Regions from separate parts of the Rummeliibacillus sp. TYF005 genome, predicted to be linked through region 2. Evidence: riboswitches for the same ligand, from Rfam matches in the RefSeq annotation. Region 2 holds a riboswitch; each other region holds the start of a gene.

Region 1 (5,044 bases), on a different contig from region 2:
TGAAACGCATTGTTTGATAGTTCGCCAAGTTTTTGTTGTTTCTCTTCATCCGTTACCCAGATAACACTATAAGCTTGGATAAAGTGTGAAGTTGCTGCCATTTGAGCAGTTTCGATTAAATCATACACGACTTCTTTAGGGATTTTTTCACCAGTATATTTTCTTACAGATGTATGACTACGTAATAGATCTTTGACCACTAAATGTCACTCCTTTATAGTAGGTATCATTTTCACTATACGGGATTTTATAGAAAGTTACTACTGAAACAAATGGCGAAGAGGTTTTAATACTCTTCGCCATTTCACTAATTGTAAGTTTTAAAGCAAACCAATCCATTTCCAGTAGGTTGCACTAAATATTAAAATGAGCAAATACCCTGCAATAGTAATTGGGATACCTGATTTTAAGAAATCTTTGACAGTAAAGGCTCCGGTACCGTAAGCAAGCATATTTTGAGGTGCACTTACAGGTAGTAAGAAGCCAAAACTAATAACAAACTGTTGGATGATTACAAATCCTACATTATTAATATTAAAATCAATAGTTGTTGTTAGTGCAATAAAAATTGGAATTAATGCTGAAGATAGACTGGTTGCACTTGCGAAACCAAGGTGAATTAGAATATTAAATAATGACACTAAAGCAATTGTTGCTAAAATTGGCATATGTTCTAAGCCAAGTGAACCGAATACTTTAGTAGAAAGCCATTGAGCACCTTGTGTATCAAGTAATATTGTACCGAGTGAGATACCTACTGCAAATACAATAATAGTACCCCATGGAATAAGACCTTCTACTTGTTTCCAATCAAAGACACCAATTTTGGGGGCTAATAATACTGCGATAGCAATAATTGTAACAGTTGTCGTATCAAATGGGTGTAGCTTTCCTTCAGTAGCCCAGAAGAATAATAAAATTAAAGAAATAATAATTAGACGAATTTCAGCGGATTTGACAGGTCCTAGTTCTTTTAACTGGGATTCAATCAATTCCTTGCCGCCTTCAATTTTTTGAGTTTCAGGTTTAATCAGATTAATCATTACAAAGAATAGCACGATGGACATAATAATTGAGAATGGTGCTGCGTATATAAACCATTGGCTCCAGGAAATATCCGTATTAAATTCTTTATTGATAAAACTCAATGCGACCATATTTTGCGCAGCAGCTGTCTTAATGCCAACATTCCAAATAGATACAGCTTGTACAGAAGTTATGACTAATAATGCAGCTAGTTTACTATCTTTTGGTAGGCCGAATGCAGCGACCATACCTAGTAAGATGGGCACAACTGCTCCTGCCCGAGCTGTGGCACTTGGTACGAAAAATGCTAATATAATCGAAACGATGATTGCTCCAAATACGATATTTTTAGTTTTTGTACCGACCAGGGATAAAATCCATAAGGCAAGTCGCTTATGTAAATTTGTTGCTTGCATGGCAGCAGCTAAGAAAAGAGCAGCAGCCACTAATGCGACGGCAGAATTGCTAAAACCACCTAAAGCCATTTTCAAAGCATTAGCTGTACCATACTCTAGTGAAGGATCTTCAAGAGTGGGTGCTAATCCGATTGATATTCCAGTAATTGCTATAATCATGGCTGCACTTACTGGATAAGAAACAGCTTCTGTAACCCATAAAATAACGGCAAATCCAAGAATTGCTAAACTCCTTTGACCAGCTACGGGTAAATTTCCGCTGTTTGGCCAAAATGTCATGATTATTAATACAGCAAAAGCAAGTCCTATCCATAGAGGTTTTAAATTCTTTTTCTTTTTAACTTCCTCCATAATTATCATTCATTTCCTTTATCTCCATTATAAGGCTGTGCTTATTGATATAATGTGCATATATATGTCGAAAAAAGGAAAATTTATGAAATACTTTATTTGTAAAGTACACGTTTATCTTATGAAGTAAGATTAAAAAGATAGGAAAATATTGTACTAGTGATTCTTACAAAAAATATAATACAAGAAATAAATCCCTTTCAAAATGATTAATTATTCAGAAAGTTGTTGACTTTTATTCTATTTATCTTCTATACTTACCTCAACAAGATGGAATAAAAAAATAACCTTTATCAAGAGCGGCGGAGGGATAGGCCCTGCGATGCCCAGCAACCAGTAAGTTTATGAATACTTGCTACGGTGCTAATTCCTACAGATTCTAAGCGAGTCTGAAAGATAAGGGGAGGAAATGCTAATCAACCCTCTTCTTACGTGAAGAAGGGTTTTTATTTTTTATAAGCATTGGAATAATGACTTTATAAAAACCCTTTAACACACCTCCGTTTTCCATCTAAAAAATTTTTAGGAGGAATTTAAAATGACAGAATTACGTAAAGAGACTTTAGCAGTTCATGGTGGTCAAACACCAGATCCAACAACAGGAGCTATTGCAGTACCTGTATACCGAACAACTGCATATAAATTTAAAGATTCTGAACATGCACGTAAATTATTTGCATTAGAAGAACCAGGCAATATCTATTCTCGTATTATGAACCCTACTGTAGATGTATTTGAAAAACGAATTGCATTACTTGAGGGAGGTACAGCAGCAGTTGCTTTATCTTCAGGGATGGCAGCTATCGCATTTTCAATATTGAACATCGCACGTGCAGGTGATCATATTGTATCCGCATCTAGTATTTATGGAGGAACTTATAATCTATTTGCGAACACGTTACCTCGTTATGGTATTACAACAACATTTGTCAACGAAAAAAATAATGATGAGTTTGAAGCAGCTATTCAAGATAATACAAAAGCTATCTATGCTGAAACCATTGGAAACCCAAGTCTTTCAATCGTAGATATTGAAGCATTAGCAAAAATTGCACACAAACATGAAATTCCATTAATCATTGATAATACATTTGCTTCACCTGTAGGTTGCAATCCAATTGAATTTGGTGCAGATGTTGTTGTTCACTCTGCAACAAAATGGATAGGCGGTCATGGTACAACTATTGCTGGGGTAGTAGTAGATGCCGGTAAATTTGATTGGACACGTGGTAAATTCCCTGATTATACAGAGCCAGATGAATCTTATCATGGTTTACGTTACGGTGTTGATACAGCAAATGCAGCATTTGCAACTCGTTTACGCGTTCAATTATTACGAGATTTTGGACCAACACTTAGCCCTGACGCTGCGTTTAATTTACTCCAAGGATTAGAAACTTTACATTTAAGAGTTCCATATCATAATGAAAATGCAAGAAAAGTGGCAGAATATCTTCGTCAAAATGACCAAGTAGAATGGGTGCATTACAATGGATTTGATGATAGCGAATTTGCTGCAAATGCTAAAAAATACTTGAAAAATGGTTTTGGATCTGTCCTTACTTTTGGTATTAAAGGTGGACGAAGTGCTGGTCGTCAGCTTATTGATAACATTGAATTATTCTGCCACGTGGCGAATGTTGGGGATGCTCGTTCTCTAATCATTCATCCTGCTTCTACAACACACCAACAATTAAGTCCAGAAGAATTGAAAAAATCTGGTGTTCCGGAAGAATTAGTTCGTCTGTCAATTGGTTTAGAAGCTGCGGAAGATATAATAGAAGCACTAGAGGCCGCATTTGCGAAAGTCGGTAAACCTGAAGAGGCAAAATAAAACTGGATTCGGGAAGCAAAAGTTTAAAGAGTGATGCGTTAAACACGTTCACTCTTTTTCTCTTATATAAATTGGCTTTTTAAAAATAATCTAAAAATTCGATAAAATCAATGATGTAAGCGGTTTTCATGACCTCTCAGAAAAAACAATTGTCCTTCTCAGAAAGATTTTTCTTGTAATCTGTCCGTATGTGAGCTAAAATCAACTTTAAGTTCAGTATTTAAAGATTTCTTTACATGTATAGGTCACATGTTAATGATAGATAAATCACAAATTGAATGCGTATGAAGTGAACATATGTATTTCACAATATAAAGAAGAGAAATTTGGAGGCGAATGATATGACAACAGTGAAGGTAGCGATTCTTGGTTTCGGTACAGTTGGTCAAGGTATTTTTCGTATAGTAAATGAAAAACGAAAGCAATTCAAAGATACTTTAGGAGTAGATATTGAGATTGTTAAAATTCTTGTAAGTAATGTGAATAAGCCGCGTTCACATGCTCCAAAAGAATTATTAACAGATAAATTTGAGGATATCTTAGCAATTCCAGATTTAGAAGTGGTTTTTGAGGCAATTGTTGGAGAAGAGCCAGCTTATAGATATTTATCAAAGGCGATTGAAAAAGGATGCAATATTATTACTGCGAACAAAGTAATGTTTTCTAAATACGGTTTAGCTTTACAAGAGAAAGCGAAAAAATACGGCGTTCAAGTTGGTTATGAAGCGACTGTAGCTGGTGGAGTACCAGTTATTAAGACAATGCAAAATATCCTTCGGGTGAACGAAGTAAGTCATATTCAAGGGATTTTAAACGGCACTTCAAACTATATCCTTACTCAAATGCGCAGTGAAGGATTACCATTCGATGAAGCGTTACAAGATGCACAACGTTTAGGCTATGCAGAAGCTGACCCATATAATGATATCTCGGGTCAAGATCCATTCCGCAAACTTATGATTTTAAGTGCATTAGCATTTGGTGAACAACCTAATTGGGATGATGTAGATATTGTAGGTATTACGGAAATAACAGCTGAACAAGTTGAGGAAGCAAAAGAAAAAGGTTTGCGTTACAGACATGTTGGAGATGTTCGTCGTGATGAGACAACTGGTGAAATTATTGCAACAGTAGGACTTCAATTAGTAGGACCAGAACATCCGTTATATAATATTGAAGGTGTTAATAATGCAGTTGCGTTTGATACAAACTATATTGGTACACTTACACTTGTAGGTCCAGGTGCAGGTATGTTCCCTACAGCGAGTGTAATGGTGGAAGATTATGCAGACATGTTAGTGAAATCACCAGCAACAGTTACAATTTAAGTTATTAACTCGTTGTATCATTATTCATAAATCTAATCTACATATATTGTGGGGAATAGCGAATAACGGCTACGAGGTTGAGCAATAAC
Region 2 (5,044 bases):
AAAAAGAAGAGGAATTTTATAATACGATGTTCACGGTGAATCACGATGGTGAACTAGTTGGAGAGTATGATAAAGCACATTTGTTCCGTTTGATGGATGAGCACTTACATCTTTCTGCTGGGGAAGGGCAAAATAATTTTGAATTAGGAGACATACAAGCTGCTGGGGTGATTTGTTATGATATCCGCTTCCCAGAATGGCTTCGTCTTCATGCGTTAAATGGCGCAAAGGTAATATTTGTCTCAGCACAATGGCCAACAGCAAGAATCGATCACTGGAAAACGTTGTTACAAGCTCGTGCTATTGAAAACCAAAGCTTTATCATTGCGGTAAATCGCATTAGTCATAAAAAAGAAAACTTTAATGGTCAATCGATGGTGATTGAGCCATGGGGAGAAGTATTGTGGACAGGGAGCGAAGAAGAAGAGTTAGCCATAGTCGATGTTGACTTTTCAAAAGTCGATGAGGTGCGTCAGAAGATTCCAGTATATGATGATAGACGCCCAGAATTGTATAAGGATATTTTGAAATAATTATTTAAACCCATTTTGCTGAGCAGAGTGGGTTTTAGTTTGGGGATTTTCATATATTTTTTTACGGATTAAAGCATGAGAACTAAATGGACGCATTATGAAAGCCTTTTTTAATTAATGACATCAATTTCACGGAACGTGGATACAATTCAAAATTGCGTGGATTGAAGACGAGAAAGCGTGGATTAAACATGCATTTGCGTGGATTGAAGACAGAAAGGCGTGGATTGAACAAGAAATTCCGTGGATTAAATAGCACGATCTTTAAACGGACTTCCTGAAAAGGATAATACCAACAAAAATATTGTTGTTTATTGGTAAGTGCGAATTCTTACTTGCCATCTCACTTATCTCATTTTAAAATAAGAACAAACGTTCCTTTTGTGAGGTGTGCTGAAATGTATGAAAATATGCCGAGAAGATCCATTATGTGTATAGATATGAGATGTTTTTATGCTAGTTGTATGGCTACTTTAGCTCATTTAGACGTTGAAAAAGAGGCAATTGCAGTTATAGGGAATTTCGAACAAAAAGGAAGTATTGTACTGGCTGCTTCTCCAATAATGAAACAACGTTTTCAAGTGAAAACTGGAACGAGACTATATGAGATACCGAAGCATCCAGATATTCATTTGTTTGAACCTAAGATGGAATACTTTGTACGCATGTCAGTCGAAATCACCAAGTTATTGAACAGCTATGTGCCGAAGGAGGCCATCCATGTATACAGCATTGACGAAAGTTTTGTGGATCTGACTGGCACTGAAAAACTGTGGGGAGATCCTGTAGAAACAGCACACCAAATCCAATATGAACTCTATAACCAATTTGAAATTCCTAGCACAGTTGGGATGGGTCCTAATATGTTATTAGCAAAACTTGCACTTGATTTAGATGCAAAAAAAACAGGGTTTGCGAAGTGGGACTTTGAAGATGTAGAAAAAAAGCTATGGCCTGTTGCACCATTATCTAAAATGTGGGGAATTGGCCATCGAATCGAGCGAACCCTTAATAATATGGGGATTTTTTCTGTTGGGGATTTAGCGCACGCTGATTTAACAACATTAGAAAGGCATTTTGGTATTATGGGCAATCAACTCTACTATCACGCTTGGGGAATTGATCTATCAAAAGTTGGCGAAGCGCCATTGATAGAAGGTCAAATTAGTTATGGTAAAAGCCAAATATTGATGCGGGATTACAACACTAAAACGGAAGTGCTCGCCGTACTTCTAGAAATGTGTGAAGATGTGGCAAGAAGAGCGCGTGAAGCTTATAAAGTAGGACGTACGATTACGCTTGGGATTTCTTATAGCAAAAACGCTTTTGGAGGAGGTTTCCAGCGTTCACGTACGATAGATGAAGCAACAAACGATACGATGATTATTTATCAAATTTGCCAACAGATATTGAACGAACAATACAACGAGCGCCCTGTACGACAAATCAGTGTCAGTATTTCAAAGTTAGAATCAGAACATTCTATGCAACTTAGTTTTTTTGATAAAACACGTTGGAAACGGCGACAACTTGGGACCACAATGGATCACCTTCGTACCCACTATGGTTCTACGGCTCTATTACGTGCCGTATCATATACAAATGCAGGAACAGCTATCGATCGTTCTAAATTACTCGGTGGGCATAAAATTTAAATCTAAAACTGATTCCAATACTAAGGAGTGGTATTACAAATGTTACGTGATCGAGGTAACATAAAATGGACTGCTATGATGTTGCCAGAACATGTACAAAGACTAAGAACCTGGCAACAAGAAGATCAGCAAATCACAAAGCCGACCTTTGATGAATGGACCCTACAAGCCTTAGAGGAAGAACTTTTGCAAGCATATTACGGCAAAAAAGAAGTATTATTAGACGTTTGGCACCAACAAACTAGTGTTCACTATAGAGGAATCATCACCAAACTAATTAGCGAAGAAAAAAAGCTATGCCTACACAATGATACCCAATATAAAGATAAATGGGTTCCGGTAGAATTTATCCTCAATGTTAAGGTATTTGAATAATAGACATAAAATAAGCCAATATAAAAATATTTTTAAATAATTTATTTTTTCTAAAAATAGATTGACAAATAATATAAAAAGAAATAATATGGTTAACATAAACTTACAACTTAACAAATGGAATTTATCAAGAGTGACTGAGGGATAGGCCCTGTGAAGTCCAGCAACCCCCGTTTGGGAAGGTGCTAATTCCTACAGAATTTATTTCTGAAAGATAAATCGACATCTGATTAGAAGATACATCTTTCAGTAGAAGGATGTATCTTTTTTTAGTAGGAATACATAGTTTTTCAATAGAAATTATGAATTTTTGTGCAATAGTAATTTAACAATGATTAGAGGGATGTATATGCTGGAAATACAAAATGTATCAAAGATTTACAAGGTAAAAAAGAAAAGCGTAACCGGTGTAGATCATGTCTCATTGACAATTGATAACGGAGAGATATTTGGAATAGTTGGTTATTCTGGAGCAGGCAAGAGTTCCTTATTACGGTGCATTAATTTATTAGAACAGCCAACAGATGGACAGATATTAATCGATGGTCAAGATTTAACAAAATTAAAAGGTGAGCAACTTCGACAAGCACGATTGAAAATCGGGATGATTTTCCAACACTTTTACTTAATTAGCCAAAAAACAGTAGGGGAAAATATTGAGTTTGCATTGAAAGCTGCAAATATATCAAAAGAAAAGAGAAATGAAAGAGTCAAAGAGTTGCTCCATATGGTTGGTTTGTCAGATAAAAAAGATGTGTTTCCAGCCCAGTTAAGTGGTGGACAAAAACAGCGTGTGGGAATCGCAAGAGCATTAGCTAATAACCCCTCTATATTACTTTGCGATGAAGCAACATCAGCGCTTGACCCAACAACAACAACCTCTATTTTACGATTGTTAAAGAAAATCAACCGAGAACTTGGTATTACAATTGTTCTAATAACACATGAAATGGATGTTGTGAAGGAAATTTGTGATCGCATGGCTATTATGCAAAATGGAAAGGTAATCGAAGAAGGTGCGGTATATGATATTTTCGCCAATCCTGAAAAGTCGCTAACTCAGGAATTTATCAGCAGTGTAGTGTCTTTTGATATTCCGCCAACCATTTTACAAAACGTTAAAGGTAAGGTAGTCAAAATTTTATTCAAAGGCGATGTAGCTGGTGAAGGTGTTATTTCAGATATGCTACAGCAATTTGAGGTACGTGGGAACTTTCTACACGGCACAATTGAATATATACAGGAAAGACCTCTTGGTATTTTTCTAATGGAACTGAATGGGCAAGTGGCAGATATTAACCGTTCGATTTCCTATATGGAAAGTCGTGGAGTCACAGTGGAGGTGTTAAACAATGCTATTTGATCCTAGTCATTTTACAGAAATGCTTCCTGATATTTGGAAAGCATTTGGTCAAACGCTTCTAATGGTAGGTATTTCATTAGCAGTGGCCTTGGTCATTGGTTTACCACTTGGTTTGCTTTTATTCATCACAGGAAAAGGCTTGTTTTCTACAAGTAGATCCGGTTTACTTGGTAACCGCTTTGTGAATGTAGTGGTTGGCTTTATCGTTAACTTAATACGTTCAATTCCATATATCATTCTTTTAGTAGCGTTATTCCCAGTTACTAAGTGGTTAATAGGCGATACGATAGGGCCTATTGCAGCAAGTGTTTCTTTGTCAGTCGCATCAATTCCGTTTTTCGCAAGACTTGTTGAAACATCACTTCGAGAAATTGATAAAGGTGTTATTGAGGCGTCTATTGCAGTAGGGGCGACACGTTGGATGATTATTAAAGACGTGTTACTTCCAGAAGCAAAATCTGGTGTCATTCAAGGAATCACCATGACTATTATTAGTTTAGTAGCATACTCAGCAATGGCAGGAATTATCGGTGGTGGTGGTATCGGTGACCTAGCAATTCGCTTTGGCTACTACCGTTATGACAACACTATTATGATCGCGACAGTTGTGATATTAATCATCATTGTCCAAGCAATTCAATTAGCAGGAGACGCGATTGCAAAAGCAGTCGATAAACGTTAAAAGTAACTAGCATTCTGAAAAAATAGCTTTTTATAAAAAATTGGGGGTTTTAAACATGAAGAAATTTTTGTTTAGCGTATTAACGCTAGTACTAGCAGTGGCTTTAGCGGCTTGTGGTGGAGATAAATCAAAAGATACAAGTAAAGCAACAAAAACAAAAGACATTACAATTGGTGCAACAGCAGGTCCATATAGTGATATGCTTAAAAAAGCAATCGTACCGGAGCTTGAAAAGAAAGGATACAAAGTAGAGTTAAAAGAATTTAGTGATTATATCCAACCGAACAAAGCATTAGATTCTGGTGACATTGATGCGAATTTATTCCAACACTCTATCTACTTAGAAAACTTTAACAAACAAAATGGAACAAAAATCAAAGGTCTAATCATTGTACCAACAGCACCAATGGGCTTTTTCTCTAAAAAATATAAATCA
Region 3 (5,044 bases), on a different contig from region 2:
GAAGAAAAATGTTAGTTACTATTTAAATCAAACTGATCAAAAAACTAATCAAAAAATAGATGCATTTCTAAATAGAGAACGTATTGGTGGAGATAGCGGAGGTTTAGCACTTGTATTATCTGGAAAGGTTAAAAATGGAGATTTGCAAAACGAACACCCTATTGCCATAACTGGATCAATTGACAAAAATGGAGACGTAAAACCAATTGGTGCGTTAAAAGAAAAAATCCAAATCGCTAGTATTTCAGGCATTTCTTATATGATTATTCCAAGCGAAAATAAAAAAGAAGCTATTAAGATACGAAAGGCGATTAATAGTAATATTCAAATTTTTGATGTAGCAACAATTGATGAGGCAATTGATGTTGTTGAAAAGATTAATGAAAAATAAAAAAGTCGATCACTTTTTTGTGAACGACTTTTTTATTTTGTTAAAACTTCACTTTTATTTTGGAGAAACAGCAAATTTAGCTTTTAATGCTGCTGCTTTGTCTGTATTTTCCCAAGGCACATTCAAGTCTGTACGACCAAAGTGACCGTAAGCTGCTGTTTGTTTGTAAATTGGGCGACGTAGGTCAAGCATTTTTATAATTCCTGCTGGACGTAAGTCAAAGAATTCTCGAACTGCTTCTACTAGATCACTCTCTTTAACTTTCCCAGTACCGAAAGTATCGACTGCGATTGATACTGGTTGTGCAACACCGATTGCATATGCAAGTTGTACTTCTGCACGTTCTGCAAGACCTGCGGCAACAATATTTTTCGCAACATAACGAGCTGCATATGCACCAGAACGGTCAACTTTTGTAGCATCTTTCCCAGAGAAAGCACCGCCACCATGACGAGCATATCCACCGTAAGTATCGACGATGATTTTACGACCAGTAAGACCTGCATCACCTTTAGGGCCACCAATTACGAAACGGCCTGTTGGATTGATGAAGTATTTTGTGTTGTCATCTAGAAGTTCTGCCGGTACAACTTTGGCAATAACTTCTGCTTTTAAATCTTTTTTAATTTGGTCTAAAGATACTTCTTCATCGTGTTGAGTAGAAATAACAATTGTGTCTACTCTAACTGGATGGTTATTTTCATCATACTCGATGGTTACTTGTGTTTTACCATCAGGACGTAAGTAATCTAATTGGCCTGATTTACGAACTTCTGTTAAACGACGAGCTAATTTATGTGCCAAGCTAATTGGAAGTGGCATTAACTCAGGTGTTTCGTTGCAAGCATAGCCGAACATTAAACCTTGGTCCCCTGCACCAATTGCTTCAATGTCTGCATCTGTCATAGATCCTTCACGTGCTTCTAATGCTTTGTCAACACCTTGTGCGATATCAGGTGATTGTTCACCTACAGCAACAAGTACTGCTAGGTTTTCTGCATCAAAACCGTATTTACCACGAGTGTAGCCAATTTCCGCTACTGTATCGCGAACAATACCTTTCATATCTACATACGTAGTAGTTGTTAACTCACCTGTTACAAGTACTAGACCTGTTGTAACCGTTGTTTCACATGCTACACGTGCATTTGGATCTTTTGCTAAAACAGCATCCAAAATTGCATCTGAAATTTGGTCACAAATTTTATCTGGGTGTCCTTCTGTTACGCTTTCTGAAGTAAATAATCTTCTGTTTGTCATTTGGTTTCCTCCTATTATCAACGAGATCCTCTCGAAAAAAAGATACGGTACTCATTACCCATGTCCGTTTAAGTTCTAAACGTCAAGCCAGCTATAAGCTGCTTTTTTAACACGAGGATATAGAAAGTGCCATAATATAAATAGAATGCAACAAATCGCATATAATAATGAAACAAATCAGATTTGCTTCTATTTTTTGAAAAAAAAAAACCTTTCACTCATCGAAAATCAATGAGGAAAGGATATGTTTCGTAAGCACCTTTCACTCTTATCGTTCAAGGAATCTTCCTTGCATCAGATTAGCACCAACGCATCACGTGAAAGATAATGCAGGTTGCCGGGCTTCATAGGGCCTGACCCTCCACCAGCTCGGGATAAGAGTATCCGTTCTAATGCATATAGTAAGTGATATTACTATGAAAGTCAAACTTATTTTCTTATAGTAACAAAAAAATCAAAATCATAAAAATAAATCCCTATTAGTATAGACTATTCATTTCAATGTGTTATACTAATTCTCGAGATGAAGAATAGAAACCCTTTTAAAGGGTAATAACATAAAAAGGAAGGTACGAACAAAGATGAATTCAGTAGAAATTGCGAATGAACTGAAGGGTTTATTACAAGGAAATAACATTTCAGAACAAATTTCAGTCCCACAATTAGTGGAAAAAGCAACTTCCCGCGGTGAAGCAATCTTAACAGTAGATGGCGCTGTTCGTGCAGTAACAGGCAAATATACAGGTCGTTCACCTAAAGATAAATTTATGGTAGTCGAAGAATCTTCTAAAGATCAAATTGATTGGGGTAAGATTAACCAACCAATTTCTGCAGAAGTATTTGATTCATTATATAACAAAGTTGTTAACTATTTAAAACAAAAAGAAGAAGTTTTTGTGTTTAAAGGCTTTGCAGGTGCAGACAAAGATTCTCGCTTAGCAATCCGCGTTGTTAATGAATACGCTTGGCATAATCTATTTGCTCACCAACTATTCATCCGTCCTACTGATGAAGAACTAAATGCACATGAAGCTGATTTCACTATTTTATCCGCTCCTACTTTTAAAGCGGACCCAAAAGTTGATGGTACAGCTTCAGAAACTTTCATCATCGTATCTTTAGAAAAACGTATTATTTTAATCGGCGGCACTGAATACGCTGGGGAAATGAAAAAATCTATCTTCGGTATTATGAATTACTTATTACCACAAAACGGAATCCTGCCAATGCATTGTTCTGCAAATGTAGGCGAACAAGGTGACGTTGCTCTATTCTTTGGTTTATCAGGTACTGGTAAAACAACGTTATCAGCTGATGGTAATCGTAAACTAATCGGTGACGATGAACATGGTTGGTCTGATAACGGCGTGTTCAATATTGAAGGTGGTTGCTATGCAAAAACAATCAACCTTTCAGCTGAAAAAGAACCTGAAATTTATAATGCTATCACATTCGGTACAGTGCTTGAAAATGTTATCGTAGATTCCGAAACTCGAATTCCTGACTACGATGATGAGACACTAACACAAAATACTCGTGTTGCATACCCAATCCAAAACATCGAAAATATCGTTGATCCTTCTATTGCAGGTCATCCAAAAACTGTTATTTTCTTAACAGCAGATGCTTTTGGAGTTTTACCTCCTATTAGTAAGTTAACGAAAGAACAGGCAATGTATCACTTCTTATCAGGTTTCACTTCAAAAACACCTGGTACAGAACGTGGTGTTGTAGAACCTGAACCTGTATTTTCAACTTGCTTCGGAGCTCCTTTCTTCCCATTACACGCTACTGTTTATGCAGAAATGTTAGGGAAGAAAATTGATGAACACCAAGTAAATGTATTCTTAGTAAACACTGGTTGGACTGGCGGAAGTTATGGTGAAGGTAGTCGTATGAAACTTTCTTACACTCGTAAAATGGTACGCGATGCTATCGACGGTAAACTTAATGATGTATTTACTGACAAAGACCCTATCTTCGGTCTTGCAATGCCAACTGCAATCGAAGGTGTACCAACAAATCTTTTAAATCCACGTAATGCTTGGGCTAATAAAGAAGCTTATGATAAAAAAGCAACAGAATTAGCTGGTATGTTCCATGAAAACTTTAAAAAATTCGGTGCAGCAGCAGAAGAAATCACTAAAAATGGTGCACCACTCGCTTAACTAAAAATTATTTAAAAACCTATAAGTAAATCCAAAATCGTATGAAAAACGAGCAGTATATTCAACTGCTCGTTTTTTTGTGCATTTTTTATCTGGAGAGACTTTAGCGTTTATGGTGAAATGAATTTATTTTCTCCTGGGATGGGTTTATACGCTCTGGTGGTCCGTTTATCCGCTCCTGTGATTGGTTTATCCGCTCTTGAGATAGTTTTATTCGCTCCTGAGACGGTTTTATCCGCTCCTGTGATCCATTTATCCGCTCGAATTCAAATTTTATCCGCTCTCTAAGCAATTTACGTCATAAAATCTCCCCCACATTTCTGCACAACAAAAAAACATTACAACAAATGTGTAATGTTTTCATTAATCTGTATCATCTGGTACAAATTCGACGATCAATTTAAACTCTTCAAACATATGGACAATTCCTTCAGCTTCATCCTTTGTTACTTGGTTAAAGAAAACTTCTTCTCCATAATTACGGATCTCTATACCCTCTCTCATTTCATCATCATGAAAGAGAATGGAAAACCATTTGAGCTTACCCTCAATATGTGGCTTATTTTTAAAGTAATTTCGTGTATCTTCTTCCAACACAACCAGTTGGATTTTCACAAGTCCTTCACTTCTTGAAACATAACTAATTTGTTCTAATTCTTCGATTGCTTGTTTTTCTTCTTTCCAATTTTGAATTTGAACTTCAGAATAAGGTTCTGTGTAATTGGTCCACAATTCTTCCCAATAAGGATACTTTTCTTCAAACTTCAATTTATTATTTTTTAGCTTTTCAGGGTCCACCCTCGCTTTAATATAGCCCACAATTCGCCACCCCTATGAATGTTGTAACTTCATCCACTGACAGGCATCATCTACAACTCTCCGATTAATATCGCTCGGGAAAAAATGCGTATATTCGGGATAATACCAAGTCTCTACATGTTTATTTAAATTTTTCAAATTTTTTTCTAACAACTGCGCATGTTTGAATCCAACATTCTCATCATGCATTCCATGTATGATTAATACTGAAGCATGTAGGTCTTTTAAATGGACAATTGGTGTACGTTCTTCGTATGCTATTGGATTTGTCCGAGGTGAACCGCCAAATACTCTTTTCATCATTCTTCGCATATCTGTTCTTTCTTCGTACGTATAGGTTACATTTGATACGCCACCCCATGTCACGATTGAAGTAATATCATCGCGCAATATTCCCGTCCATAGC
Region 4 (5,044 bases), on a different contig from region 2:
GCATCTTGAATCGGTTGGTAAGTACCATAGTCAAGGTTCGATTTTAGTTCTTGTATAATCGAAATCATTTCAGCATTACCAGCAATATAAGCAATACGTGCTCCTGCTAAACTAAAACTTTTAGAAAGAGAATTGATTTCCATGCCAATTTCTTTTGCGCCAGGTGTAGATAAGAAACTCATAGGCTTGCCACCATCAAAATAGAATTCTGAGTATGCAGCGTCGTGAAGTACTATTATATTGTATTTTCTTGCAAATGCTACAACTTTAGCGAAAAATACTTCAGATGGCATTGCAGGTACAGGGTTACCAGGTAAATTTAAAATCATCATTTTTGCTTTTTCAGCAATTTCAACTGGAATCGCATCAAAGTCTGGTAAAAAAGAATTTTCTTCTAACAAAGGCATATAATAAGGAATTGCTTCTGCTAGGTGAATACCGGCATCATAGGCTACATAGGCGGGATTTGTTGTTAAAACATAATCTCCCGGGTTACAAAAGGCCATTGGTACATGAACTAAACCTTCTTGAGAACCCATAGTTTGAATAATTTCTGATTCGGGATCTAAATCTACATTACTACGACGTTTATAATAATTTGCAACAGCTTGGTAGAATTTTTTCGTTCCGCCCAAAGTATAACCGTAAGAACTTGCTAATGCTGCTTGATTAGAAAGTTCCATACGTACTTTTTCATCGGGGGGGAGGTCTGGGCTACCGAGACTTAAATCGATTAACTTAGTACCAGAAGCTGCTTTACGATTGGCGGCCGCTTTTAAATCTCCGAATATTGCTTTTGGAAACATAGCCATTTTTTTTGATCTTTCGATTTTCACTAGTAAGCACTCCTTAGTTAAAACTTAAATTTAACAATTATTTTATCATAGTTATCTATTATATAACAGTAAAAATTAGAAAAATTAAAAAACATAATCCGCATACAAAAACATATCCAGGAAGAATAGTCAAACTTAGTAGGTAATATAATAGATTTAATCTAAATATGTATAAAGAGTCTATTTCAAAATCCTCCTTAGTTTAAAAATGGATACTGATTGTAACCTACATTCATGTGGCTTTTTTTCAATTTTCATACTAAATTCTCCATAATTATCATAAGCTAGGAATAAGTGGTTCTTTTTCTTTAAAGTTGCTTAAGTTTCTGTTTTTCTTGTATTTTCTGAAAAGTTTGCAATATCAGCATTTCCATGTTAGGATTACATTAATTGTATAGATCTTATCAAGAGAAGCTGAGGGAAATGGCCCTATGAAGCTTCAGCAACCTCTGCTCTGCAGAAAGGTGCTAAGTCCTACAAGACAACTGTCTTGGAAGATAAGAAAACTGAGCGGAATTTAAACCTCTTTTCTTATCATAGAAAAGGGGTTTTATTTTTTATCACTCAATTACATTAAGCTAGTTCCTACATCAATTCCACCTATATAACCTAACAAACTAGTGTTAGGTTGAGAGAAGTAATTGTAGGAATTTAAGTTAGTGATTTCAATTGTCAAATTATGAATAATCTTCTCAATCGAAAGTGATTAAAGATATTCAAAAAGGAGAGTTACAAATGCCAATTAATATTCCTAAAGATTTACCTGCTACAGAACTGTTAAAAAAAGAAAAAATATTCGTAATGGATGAAGATCGATCTAGAAGTCAAAATATTCGTCCTTTAAATATAGCTATATTAAATTTGATGCCACAAAAAGAAAAAACAGAATTACAACTTCTTAGACTTTTAGGTAATACACCTTTACAAACAAACGTAACATTTCTAAATACTGCAACACATGAATCAAAAAATGTAAGTAAATCTCATTTAGAAACTTTCTATACTACTTATGAAGAGGTTAAACATCGTCGTTTTGATGGACTGATCATTACTGGTGCCCCAATTGAGCTTATGGAATTTGAAGATGTTGATTTTTGGGAAGAAATAAAGCAAATAATGGATTGGTCAAAAACAAATGTAACATCTGTTTTACATATTTGTTGGGGAGCACAAGCAGCCCTTTATCATCATTTTGGAATTGGAAAATTCCCGTTACCTGAAAAGTGTTCAGGAGTTTTTAACCATACAGTAAAAGATTCAACTGTAAAATTATTAAGAGGGTTTAATGACGTGTTCACAGCACCACATTCACGTAATACTTCGGTTTCATTAGAAGAAGTCGAAGCGCATCCTGAATTATCAGTGTTATCCTCTTCTGATGAAGCTGGCCTTTTTATAGCTATTTCAAAAGATGAAAGATTAATAATGGTAACTGGCCATTTAGAATATGATGCTTGTACATTGAAAGATGAGTATGAAAGAGATGTCGCAAAAGGTTTAGACATCCCTATACCTAAACATTATTTTCCAAATGACGATCCAACGAAGAGGCCTTTGAATGTTTGGCGTTCACATACACATCTACTATTTTCAAATTGGTTAAACTATTATGTATACCAAGAAACACCATATGAATGGGAGTGAACAGACCGTTGTAAGCAAACGAATGCTTGCAACGGTATTTTTTATGAGAGAAAGGATTTGATATACTAATGTTAATGAAATATTAGAAATGAGGAAGTACAATGTTTAAAACAATCGGGGTTTTAGCACATGTCGATGCTGGTAAAACGACATTTTCCGAACAGTTGTTATTTCATACAAATAGTATAAAAACTAGAGGCTACGTAGATCATAAAGACGCTTTTTTGGATTACAATGCGATAGAAAAGGAAAGAGGAATAACTGTTTTTGCGGAACAAGGTAGATTTATAAAAAATGGAGATACTTATACAATTATCGATACGCCTGGACATATAGACTTTTCTCCTGAAATGGAAAGGGCTATAAAAGTAATGGATTATGCAATAGTCATAGTAAGCGCTGTTGATGGAGTAGAAGGCCATACAGAAACAATTTGGCAACTCCTCAAAAAACACGAAATTCCTACTTTTCTATTTATCAATAAAATTGATCAAGAAGCTGCAAATGTTCCTAAAGTACTTAAAGAATTGCAACAAGAATTAGATCAAAATATTCTTCCAATTACTAACTGCTTAACAAATCAAACTCTATCAGAATCAGTTATTGAATTTATCGCTGAACATGATGATGAATTATTAGAAAAATATTTGGAACAAAATATTGATATGCAACTTTTTTTATCAACATTTCGACGCTTGATACAAAATAGAGAAGTATTTCCTTGTGCATATGGTTCCGCCTTAAAAGATATCGGTATAGTAGAATTTTTAGATCAAATTTCTATTTTAACGGAAACAACATATAATATAGAGCGCCCTTTTACTTCAAGAATATTTAAAATTAGACATGATAATAATAGGCAACGAATTACATTTATGAAGGCGTTAACAGGTACATTAAAAGTGCGTGATGAACTGAAGTTTGGAGAGAATACAGAAAAAGTAACAGAAATTCGATTATATAATGGCAACCAATATGAAGTTGTAAAAGAAGTAAAAGCTGGTGAAATATTTGCTGTTACTGGAATTTCTAGTGCTGCTATTGGAGATATAATTGGGGAGGAAGTTACCGATTATGGTCTATCAGTTAATATAATCCCAACATTACAATCGAAAGTAGTAAATGAAGGTAATGAAAATATAAAGGATGTATTAGCTTATTTTCAATTATTGGATGAAGAGGATCCTTCTTTACATGTAATTTGGAATGAGAGATTCCAAGAAATCCATTTACATGTTATGGGGATTATTCAGTTAGAGGTATTAACTGAAGTTGTTAAAAATCGATTTGGTTTACATATATATTTTGAAAAACCTCAAATATTATATAAGGAAACAATAGCATCAAAAGTAATTGGATATGGTCATTTTGAACCTCTAAAACATTACGCTGAGGTGCATCTTCTAATGGAGCCAACTGAAAGAGGAGCAGGTATAATATTTGAAAATGCCTGTCAAGCAGATGACTTATCTGATGGTCACCAAAGATTAGTGAAACAACATATTTTTGAAAAAGAGCACCATGGTTTATTAACTGGTTTTCCTATTACAGATATTAAGTTTACGTTACTGACAGGACGAGCTCATATTAAGCATACAGAAGGTGGCGATTTTAGAGAAGCCACTTTAAGAGCGATTCGACAAGGTCTTGAACAAGTAGAAAATCATTTACTAGAACCATATTATCATTTCAAAATGAAAGCTTCTGCTGAATTTGTTGGGAGAATGATGACGGATATTCAAAAATTGCATGGTGAATTTGAGCCTCCAATAATGACTAAAGAAAAAGTACTGATCAATGGTAAGGGACCTGTATCAACGTTTATGGATTACAACTCAACATTTTCATCTTATACGAATGGAAAAGGTGTATTAAATTTGACGTTTAGTGGCTATGATCAATGCCATAATCCAGATGAAGTAATTGAAATGATTAATTATGATAAGAATAGTGATCCTGAATACACATCTTCAAGTATATTTTGCTCGAAAGGTAAAGGATATACAGTTCCTTGGGCCGAAGCAGAAGTAGCAATGCATTGCTTAAAAAAATGATATTGTGTGGGAAGAATCTAATAATTGGCCTTCAAGATTTGAGGAGATAGATGAACTATACAATTTTTTGAGCAACAAATCTAGCACCTCAGTTATTGTCTATGACGAATGTAATAACTGAAATTTATTAATAAGTTTGATTAAGTACGTATATTATTATATTTGCTTATTAGATTACAACGCTGTAATCCAAATAAATAATAAAAAACACAGCATAATTAAATGCTGTGTTTTTTATTATGGGCGTAGTGGGGGTCGAACCCACAACCCCCTGATTAAGAGTCAGGTGCGCTAGCCAATTGCGCCATACGCCCGTTTGCTTTATGACATAAATTATCTTAACGCTATATTCTAATAATGTCAAGCGGAAAATTATAGTTTCTTAAAGAGATTAAATACCGAGTAGATCATTCCTTATAAAGATAAAAATAATTCAGAGATAAAAAAGAACCATCACAATATTGTGATGGTTCTTTTAAAATGATGGGCATAGTGGGGGTCGAACCCACA

Evidence for each region. Region 2 has a riboswitch for S-adenosylmethionine ahead of CW357_RS07290 (methionine ABC transporter ATP-binding protein). Riboswitches for the same ligand answer to the same signal wherever they lie in the genome.
Region 1: another riboswitch for S-adenosylmethionine. It lies ahead of CW357_RS12270 (O-acetylhomoserine aminocarboxypropyltransferase/cysteine synthase family protein); the one in region 2 lies ahead of CW357_RS07290 (methionine ABC transporter ATP-binding protein).
Region 3: another riboswitch for S-adenosylmethionine. It lies ahead of metK (methionine adenosyltransferase); the one in region 2 lies ahead of CW357_RS07290 (methionine ABC transporter ATP-binding protein).
Region 4: another riboswitch for S-adenosylmethionine. It lies ahead of metA (homoserine O-acetyltransferase MetA); the one in region 2 lies ahead of CW357_RS07290 (methionine ABC transporter ATP-binding protein).

Annotation. Positions count from the first base shown of each region.
Region 1 covers NZ_ML122565.1:41,356-46,399, forward strand. The annotation lists gene CW357_RS12260 (NADPH-dependent oxidoreductase) at 1-200, opposite strand, end outside; gene CW357_RS12265 (DASS family sodium-coupled anion symporter) at 321-1,793, opposite strand; SAM riboswitch class I at 2,081-2,196, shown strand; gene CW357_RS12270 (O-acetylhomoserine aminocarboxypropyltransferase/cysteine synthase family protein) at 2,332-3,627, shown strand; gene CW357_RS12275 (homoserine dehydrogenase) at 3,969-4,955, shown strand.
Region 2 covers NZ_ML122550.1:25,791-30,834, reverse strand. The annotation lists gene CW357_RS07305 (carbon-nitrogen family hydrolase) at 1-533, shown strand, start outside; gene CW357_RS07300 (Y-family DNA polymerase) at 932-2,188, shown strand; gene CW357_RS07295 (YolD-like family protein) at 2,228-2,563, shown strand; SAM riboswitch class I at 2,685-2,784, shown strand; gene CW357_RS07290 (methionine ABC transporter ATP-binding protein) at 2,913-3,926, shown strand; gene CW357_RS07285 (methionine ABC transporter permease) at 3,916-4,608, shown strand; gene CW357_RS07280 (MetQ/NlpA family ABC transporter substrate-binding protein) at 4,664-5,044, shown strand, end outside.
Region 3 covers NZ_ML122572.1:31,528-36,571, reverse strand. The annotation lists gene CW357_RS13980 (S16 family serine protease) at 1-391, shown strand, start outside; gene metK (methionine adenosyltransferase) at 446-1,651, opposite strand; SAM riboswitch class I at 1,917-2,032, opposite strand; gene pckA (phosphoenolpyruvate carboxykinase (ATP)) at 2,233-3,819, shown strand; gene CW357_RS13965 (hypothetical protein) at 4,183-4,638, opposite strand; gene CW357_RS13960 (alpha/beta hydrolase family protein) at 4,651-5,044, opposite strand, start outside.
Region 4 covers NZ_ML122555.1:31,788-36,831, reverse strand. The annotation lists gene CW357_RS09215 (aminotransferase class I/II-fold pyridoxal phosphate-dependent enzyme) at 1-836, opposite strand, end outside; SAM riboswitch class I at 1,235-1,340, shown strand; gene metA (homoserine O-acetyltransferase MetA) at 1,572-2,480, shown strand; gene CW357_RS09205 (elongation factor G) at 2,582-4,534, shown strand; tRNA gene CW357_RS09200 (tRNA-Lys) at 4,775-4,848, opposite strand; tRNA gene CW357_RS09195 (tRNA-Lys) at 5,019-5,044, opposite strand, start outside.